2 regions of the Streptomyces sp. NPDC042336 genome follow, and region 2 is predicted to be linked to the other one. Evidence: riboswitches for the same ligand, from Rfam matches in the RefSeq annotation. Region 2 holds a riboswitch; the other holds the start of a gene.
What was found. A riboswitch is a leader RNA that binds a small molecule or an ion and turns the genes downstream of it on or off. The one in region 2 is predicted to bind cobalamin.
Positions count from the first base shown of each region.

Region 1 (3,288 bases), on a different contig from region 2:
TGGACGACGTGGCCGGGGGTCGCCGTCTGGTTCGCCGTGCGGTTGGCGGTGTCCTTGAAGGTCATCCAGCCGTTGCCGGTCTGCGCGAGGGTGCGCATCATGCGGCCGTACAGCTCACGGGCGGGCAGCGTCCTGCGGGCGAGCCCCGCCTCCTCCGCCCTGCGGTACGCCGCGTCGAACTCCTCGCCCCACAGGTCGGTCAGCTCCGGGACGTCGGAGGGGGAGAACAGCGACCAGGTCCCGTCGGTGTCCACCCGGCGCATGAACTCGTCCGGCACCCAGTGCGCGAGGTTCAGGTTGTGCGTACGGCGGGCGTCCTCACCGGTGTTGTCCCGCAGCTCCAGGAACTCCTCGACGTCCGCGTGCCAGGTCTCCAGGTAGACCGCCGCCGCGCCCTTGCGCCGGCCGCCCTGGTTCACGGCGGCGACCGAGGCGTCCAGCGTCTTCAGGAACGGGACGATGCCGTTGGAGTGCCCGTTGGTGCCGCGGATCAGCGAACCCCGGGCGCGGACGCGGGAGTAGGCGATGCCGATGCCGCCGGCGTGCTTGGAGAGGCGGGCGACCTGGTGGAGGCGGTCGTAGAGGGAGTCCAGCTCGTCCTTGGGGGAGTCCAGGAGGTAGCAGGACGACATCTGGGCGTGCCTAGTACCGGAGTTGAAGAGGGTGGGGGAGGAGGGCAGGTAGTCCAGACGGCTCATCAGGCCGTACAGGGCGGCGACCTCGTCCACCGCGCGGACCGTGTCGTCCTCGGCGAGGCCGGCGGCGACCCGCAGCAGGAAGTGCTGGGGCGTCTCGACGGTCTTGCGGGTGATCGGGTGGCGGAGCAGGTAGCGGCTGTACAGGGTGCGCAGTCCGAAGTAGCCGAAGCGGTCGTCGGCGGCCGGGTCGATCAGCGCGTCGAGGCGGGCCGCGTGCAGCCGGACGAACGCGGCCGTGCGGTCGGCGATCAGACCCTCGCGGTGGCCGGTGGCGACGGAGTCGGTGAAGGTGACGACGCCCTGGGAGGCGGCCTCGGCGCGGATGCCGACGGTCAGCAGCCGGGCGGCCAGCCGGGAGTAGACCGGGTCCTCGGAGATCAGACCGGCGGCCGCCTCGGTGGCCAGCTCCCGCAGCTCGGCCTCGTCGGCGTGCGCGGACCGGCCCCGCAGCGCGGCGGCGGCCACCCGGCCCGGGTCGGCGCCGGGGAGGTCGGCGGTCAGCCCGGTCAGGGTCCGCAGCAGGGCGGCACCGGGTCCGTCGGGTTCCCCGGTCGCCGTCACCGGGGTCGCTGAAGCCGGATCGGCTGGCGCGATGGTCACGTGGAGCACTCCCTCGCTCGGCACGGGGCCTGGCGGAGGGAGGGCAGGGGGCAGCTCACGAGCGCACGCGGCGTCGCGTCCACCGGCCCACTCCACGAGGCCCGGACGTCATGGCACCCGGGCCAAGGCGGCCGGGCGCACTGTCGGCAGGTCCTCGGACTGACCAGGCGTGCGCGCACGTGCGAAGACGTACGGATGCACACGAGTACACCGTTGCGGGACAGTTCCGGATTCGCACCGGATTCCCCTGCGGCGACAGCGAGCACGAGCATACATCTTGTGCCGGGCTCCGCCAGCACCCCCAGATGTTGTGTCTGGCTTCCGTGTCAGGGTGTAGCGTCGGGCCCGCTTCGGGTCGGTGCCAGAGCGTCAGAGCGTCAGTTCGTAAGTGAGCAGCATGATGTCGTCCAGCTCCGGCAGGGGGTTCCAGTCGCGGTCGGGCGTGCGGACGAAGCCCAGGCGCTCGTAGAGGCGGTGGGCGGTGCGCATGGCGGTCTGGGTCGACAGCACGACGCCCGTGCAACCGGCCACCGTCCTGGCGCGGTCGACACAGGCCCGTACGAGCGCCTCGCCCGCCCCGCGGCCACGCGCCTCGCGGGCGACGGCGAGCATGCGTATCTCGGCCTCGCCGGGGCGCGCGATGTCCGCCATGGGACCGCCGGACGGCACGAAGGTCACGCCGCCGAGCACCCGGCCGTCCGCCGCGGCGACCAGCACCTCGGCCGCCGCCGCCCGCTTGGCCACGTCGCGCAGCTCGTCCAGGTACGAGTCGCTCTCCCCGAAGTCGAGGAGGCCGTCGCGCAGGTAGGCCTGCGCGGTGATCTCGCCGAGGGTGTCGTACTCCTCGGCCGTCGCACGTCGGATCACGAAGTCCATGACGCCGAGTGTGCCCGACGGGTACGACAACGGGCCGCCGGATTTCTCCGACGGCCCGCCGCGTTCGCGCTCCGGGGATCAGTGCGAGCTGCCCGCCGTGGCCGGCGGCAGTTCCACCTGGACGCCGGGGTCGCCGGCGTCCGCCGTGTAGTCGCTCGGCTTGGTCTCGTCGATGCCGTCGGGCGCCTTGACCGCCCTCAGGACGAAGGTCAGGACCACGGTGACCAGCACGTTCAGCACGAAGGCGGTGAGACCGATGTAGCCGATCTCGCCGATGCCGGGGATCTCGTCGGAGGAGCCGCCGAAGTGCTTCTGCGTCGGCGAGGCCACACCGTAGGCGGCGACCGTGCCGTAGACCATGCCGACCGCCCAGCCGCCGAGCAGCGCCCAGCGGTGGAACCAGCGGGTGAACAGGCCGCCGACCAGGGCCGGGAAGGTCTGCAGGATCCAGATGCCGCCCAGCAGCTGGAAGTTGATCGCGACGGTCTTGTCCATGCCCAGGACGAAGATCAGCGCGCCCACCTTCACCAGCAGCGACACCAGCTTGGAGACCTTCGTCTCCTGTTGCGGCGTGGCGTCCGGCTTGATGAAGTCCTTGTAGATGTTGCGGGTGAACAGGTTCGCGGCCGCGATCGACATGATCGCCGCCGGGACCAGGGCGCCGATGCCGATCGCCGCGAAGGCCACGCCCGCGAACCAGTCCGGGAACATGTTCTCGAACAGCTGCGGGATCGCCAGCTGGCCGTTGTCCACCTTGACCCCGGCCGCGATGGCCATGAAGCCCAGCAGCGCGAGCAGGCCCAGCATCAGCGAGTACAGCGGCAGGATCGTGGTGTTGCGGCGGATCACCTCACGGCTGCGCGAGGACAGCGTGGCGGTGATCGAGTGCGGATACATGAAGAGTGCGAGGGCCGAGCCGAGCGCGAGGGTCGCGTACGTCCACTGGCCCCCCGCGTCCGGCACCACTCCGCCCTTGCCCGCCTCGGTGAACTTGTCGCTCGCCGACGCGAAGATGTCGTCGAACCCGCCCAGCTTGATCGGGATGTAGATGATCGCCACCGCGATGACGATGTAGATCAGCGTGTCCTTCACGAACGCGATCAGCGCGGGCGCG
Region 1 is NZ_JBVJEA010000009.1:141,020-144,307, forward strand. It holds gene ACZ6IM_RS20855 (ribonucleoside-diphosphate reductase subunit alpha) at 1-1,298, opposite strand, end outside; cobalamin riboswitch at 1,427-1,570, opposite strand; gene ACZ6IM_RS20860 (GNAT family N-acetyltransferase) at 1,668-2,174, opposite strand; gene mctP (monocarboxylate uptake permease MctP) at 2,253-3,288, opposite strand, start outside.
Region 1: linked by a shared signal. The riboswitch ahead of ACZ6IM_RS20855 (ribonucleoside-diphosphate reductase subunit alpha) and the one ahead of metE (5-methyltetrahydropteroyltriglutamate--homocysteine S-methyltransferase) in region 2 are both predicted to bind cobalamin.

Region 2 (3,288 bases):
TCGTCGATGGCCTGGACGATGTCGCCGAACTCGGCGTAGCACATGTGGGTGTGGATCTGGGTGTCCGGGCGGACGCCGGACGTGGTGAGCCGGAAGGCTTCGGTGGCCCAGTCCAGGTATCCGGCCCGGTCGGCGCTGCGTAGCGGCAGCGTCTCACGCAGGGCGGGTTCGTCCACCTGGATGACGGACGTGCCCGCGGCCTCCAGGTCGTGCACCTCGTCGCGCAGGGCGAGGGCGACCTGATGGGCGGTGTCGGCGAGTGGCTGGTCGTCGCGGACGAAGGACCAGGCGAGCATGGTGACCGGCCCGGTGAGCATGCCCTTGACCGGCTTCTCGGTGAGCGACTGGGCGTAGGACGTCCAGCGCACCGTCATCGGCTCGGGGCGGGAGATGTCGCCGGCCAGGATCGGCGGGCGGACGTAGCGGGTGCCGTAGGACTGGACCCAGCCGTGCTGCGTGGCCAGGTAGCCGGTGAGTCGCTCGGCGAAGTACTGGACCATGTCGTTGCGTTCGGGTTCGCCGTGTACGAGGACGTCGATGCCGGTCTTCTCCTGGAAGGAGATGACCTCCTGGATCTCCGCCTTGATCCGCTCCTCGTAGTCGGCTGTGTCGATCCGCCCGGCGCGCAGGTCGGCGCGGGCGGCGCGCAGGTCGCCGGTCTGCGGGAAGGAGCCGATGGTCGTGGTCGGCAGCAGCGGCAGCCCGAGGTGGGCGCGCTGGGCGGCGGCGCGCTCCGCGTAGGACGGGGAACGGCGCCCGTCGGTCTCGGCGACCGCGGAGGCGCGGGCGCGGACGGCCGGATCATGGGTGACGGGGGAGTCGGCACGGGAGGCGAGGTCCGCACGGTTCGCCGCCAGGTCGGCGGCGATGGCGTCGGTGCCCCGGGCGAGACCCCTGGCGAGGGTGACGACCTCGGCGCTCTTCTGCCTGGCGAAGGCGAGCCAGCGCAGGATCTGCGGTTCGATGTCCCGTTCGGCGGCGGTGTCCAGGGGGACGTGCAACAGGGAGCAGGAGGCGGACACGTCGACGCGGTCGGCCAGGCCCAGCAGCGTGCCGAGCGTGGACAGGGAGGCGGCGAGGTCGTTGACCCAGACGTTGCGGCCGTTGACCACACCGGCGACCAGCCGCTTGCCGGGCAGCCCGCCGGCGGAGGCCAGCGCATCCAGGTTGGCGGCCGCCGCCCCGGTGAAGTCCAGGGCGAGACCGTCGACCGGGGCCTTGGCCAGCATCGGCAGCGCCTCGCCGAGCCGGTCGAAGTACGAGGCGACCAGGAGCTTCGGCCGGTCGGCTAGACCGCCGAGGTCACGGTAGGCGCGCTCGGCGGCGTTCAGCTCGGCCGGGGTGCGGTCCTGGACGAGGGCGGGCTCGTCCAGCTGGACCCACTCCGCGCCCGCCGCCCGCAGGTCGGCCAGGACCTCGGCGTACACGGGCAGCAGCCGGTCCAGCAGGGTGAGCGGCTCGAAGTCCGCCGGCATGCCCGGGGCGGGTTTGGCGAGCAGAAGGTAGGTGACGGGACCGACGAGGACGGGCCGGGCGGTCAGGCCGAGCGCGAGGGCCTCCTTCAGCTCACCGACCTGCTTGGCGGAGTCGGCGGTGAACGCGGAGTCGGGGCCCAGTTCCGGGACGAGGTAGTGGTAGTTGGTGTCGAACCACTTGGTCATCTCCAGCGGTGCCACCTCCTGGGTACCGCGCGCCATGGCGAAGTAGCCGTCCAGCGCGTCGCCGGCCACGGCGGCGCGGTGGCGCTCGGGGATCGCACCGACCATGACCGTGGTGTCCAGGACGTGGTCGTAGTACGAGAAGTCGCCGGTCGGTACCTCGTCGATGCCCGCGTCGGCCAACTGCAGCCAGTTCGTACGGCGCAGTTCGGCGGCCGTGGCGCGGAGGGCTTCGGCGGTTACGCGGCCCTTCCAGTAGCCCTCGACGGCCTTCTTCAGTTCACGGTTCCGACCCTGCCGGGGGTAGCCGTACACGGTGGCCCGTGCTGCCGCGGCTGCGGACTTCGTGGTCACGGAGATCTCCTTCGCGAGATGAATCCCTGAGATCCCGGAGACGGGACGAGAACGCGAAGGGGAGACACACCGGGCGTGACCGACGCTGCGCGACAAGGCAGGGCCGTCCGCCTGATATGTACGCCGACCCGCCCTCGAGGTCACCGGGATGTCCGCGCACGAACGGTTCGCGCGCGGGCAGTTGGCAGGTCTTCGGACTCGCGGGCACGTCCTCACCGTTCGAGGACACCTACTGGCCGTCGCTTCCCGGGCCCGGTACTTCGGACCCAGTGCGTATGACGGCGGTCGTTCCCGCTCACCGCTGCGGGGCAGTCCCGGATTCCCACCGGGTTCCCTCTTGCGACACCTCGTCTGGCTGACGGGGCGAACCAGCTGCTGCGGGCAGCCTACGGGCAGTCGGCCCGTCAGGAACGCGGACGTCCGTGATCCGGGCGGTGACCCATGTCACGCGCCCGGAACGGTGCCAGGACCTCGCCGCCCTGGGCCAGTGCTTGACGAACAGCAAGGTCGGGGCATGGGTTCGCAGTGGGGCGCTGAGGACCACGTTGTGGCGCGCTCGGTGACGATCTCGAGGAAATGGCGGCGGATTTCAGCGGTGGGCAAGGCGGGGCCTCCGAAGGCTCACAGGGGGAGCGGGGCGAGGGAACGAGCGGGGTGGCGCGGGCCGAGGAAGACGACGATGCCCTTGCCGTCGGGGGAGGGGTGGGTGGCCTGCGTCCAGCCGTGGCGGCGGTAGAAGGCCATGGCCCGCCCGTTCCGGACCGAGGTGAGCAGCCATGCCCGCCCTTCGGGCGCGTCTGCGGTCACCGCTTCGAGGAGGCGGGTGGCGAGACCGGTGCCGCGGGCGGTGGGCCGGACGGCGAGTTCGTCGATCTCCCGGGCTCCGCACAGCCAGTCGGCGGTGCGGTCGTTGCCGAGGCCGGCGGCCGCCTGGGGATAGCAGCGGTCGGTGGGGAGGGGAGACGGAGTGGTCCACGCGGTGGCGAAGCCGACGATCTCCCCGTCGCGCACGGCGGTCGCGGCGGTGAACCCGGCACGCCGCACGTTCGCCGGCAGCCGGGAGACGAACTCGGTTGCCTGCGCCTCGTCCTCGTGCCAGGGCGGGGCGCAGAAGGCGTCGACGTACACCGAATGCAGTGACTCGGTGTGCGTGAGTATCCCGGCGTCCCGGTGCACACGGATGTCGGTGGTCATCAGGCGGCCACCGCCTTCCCCATGACGACGGAATGCAGTGCGGCGTACTCCAGCGGTGCCGGTGCGGCGCCCGTCCGTACGA
Region 2 is NZ_JBVJEA010000003.1:438,271-441,558, forward strand. It holds gene metE (5-methyltetrahydropteroyltriglutamate--homocysteine S-methyltransferase) at 1-2,012, opposite strand, end outside; cobalamin riboswitch at 2,191-2,387, opposite strand; gene ACZ6IM_RS10645 (GNAT family N-acetyltransferase) at 2,634-3,206, opposite strand; partial or broken gene ACZ6IM_RS10650 (tRNA (adenosine(37)-N6)-threonylcarbamoyltransferase complex transferase subunit TsaD) at 3,206-3,288, opposite strand, start outside.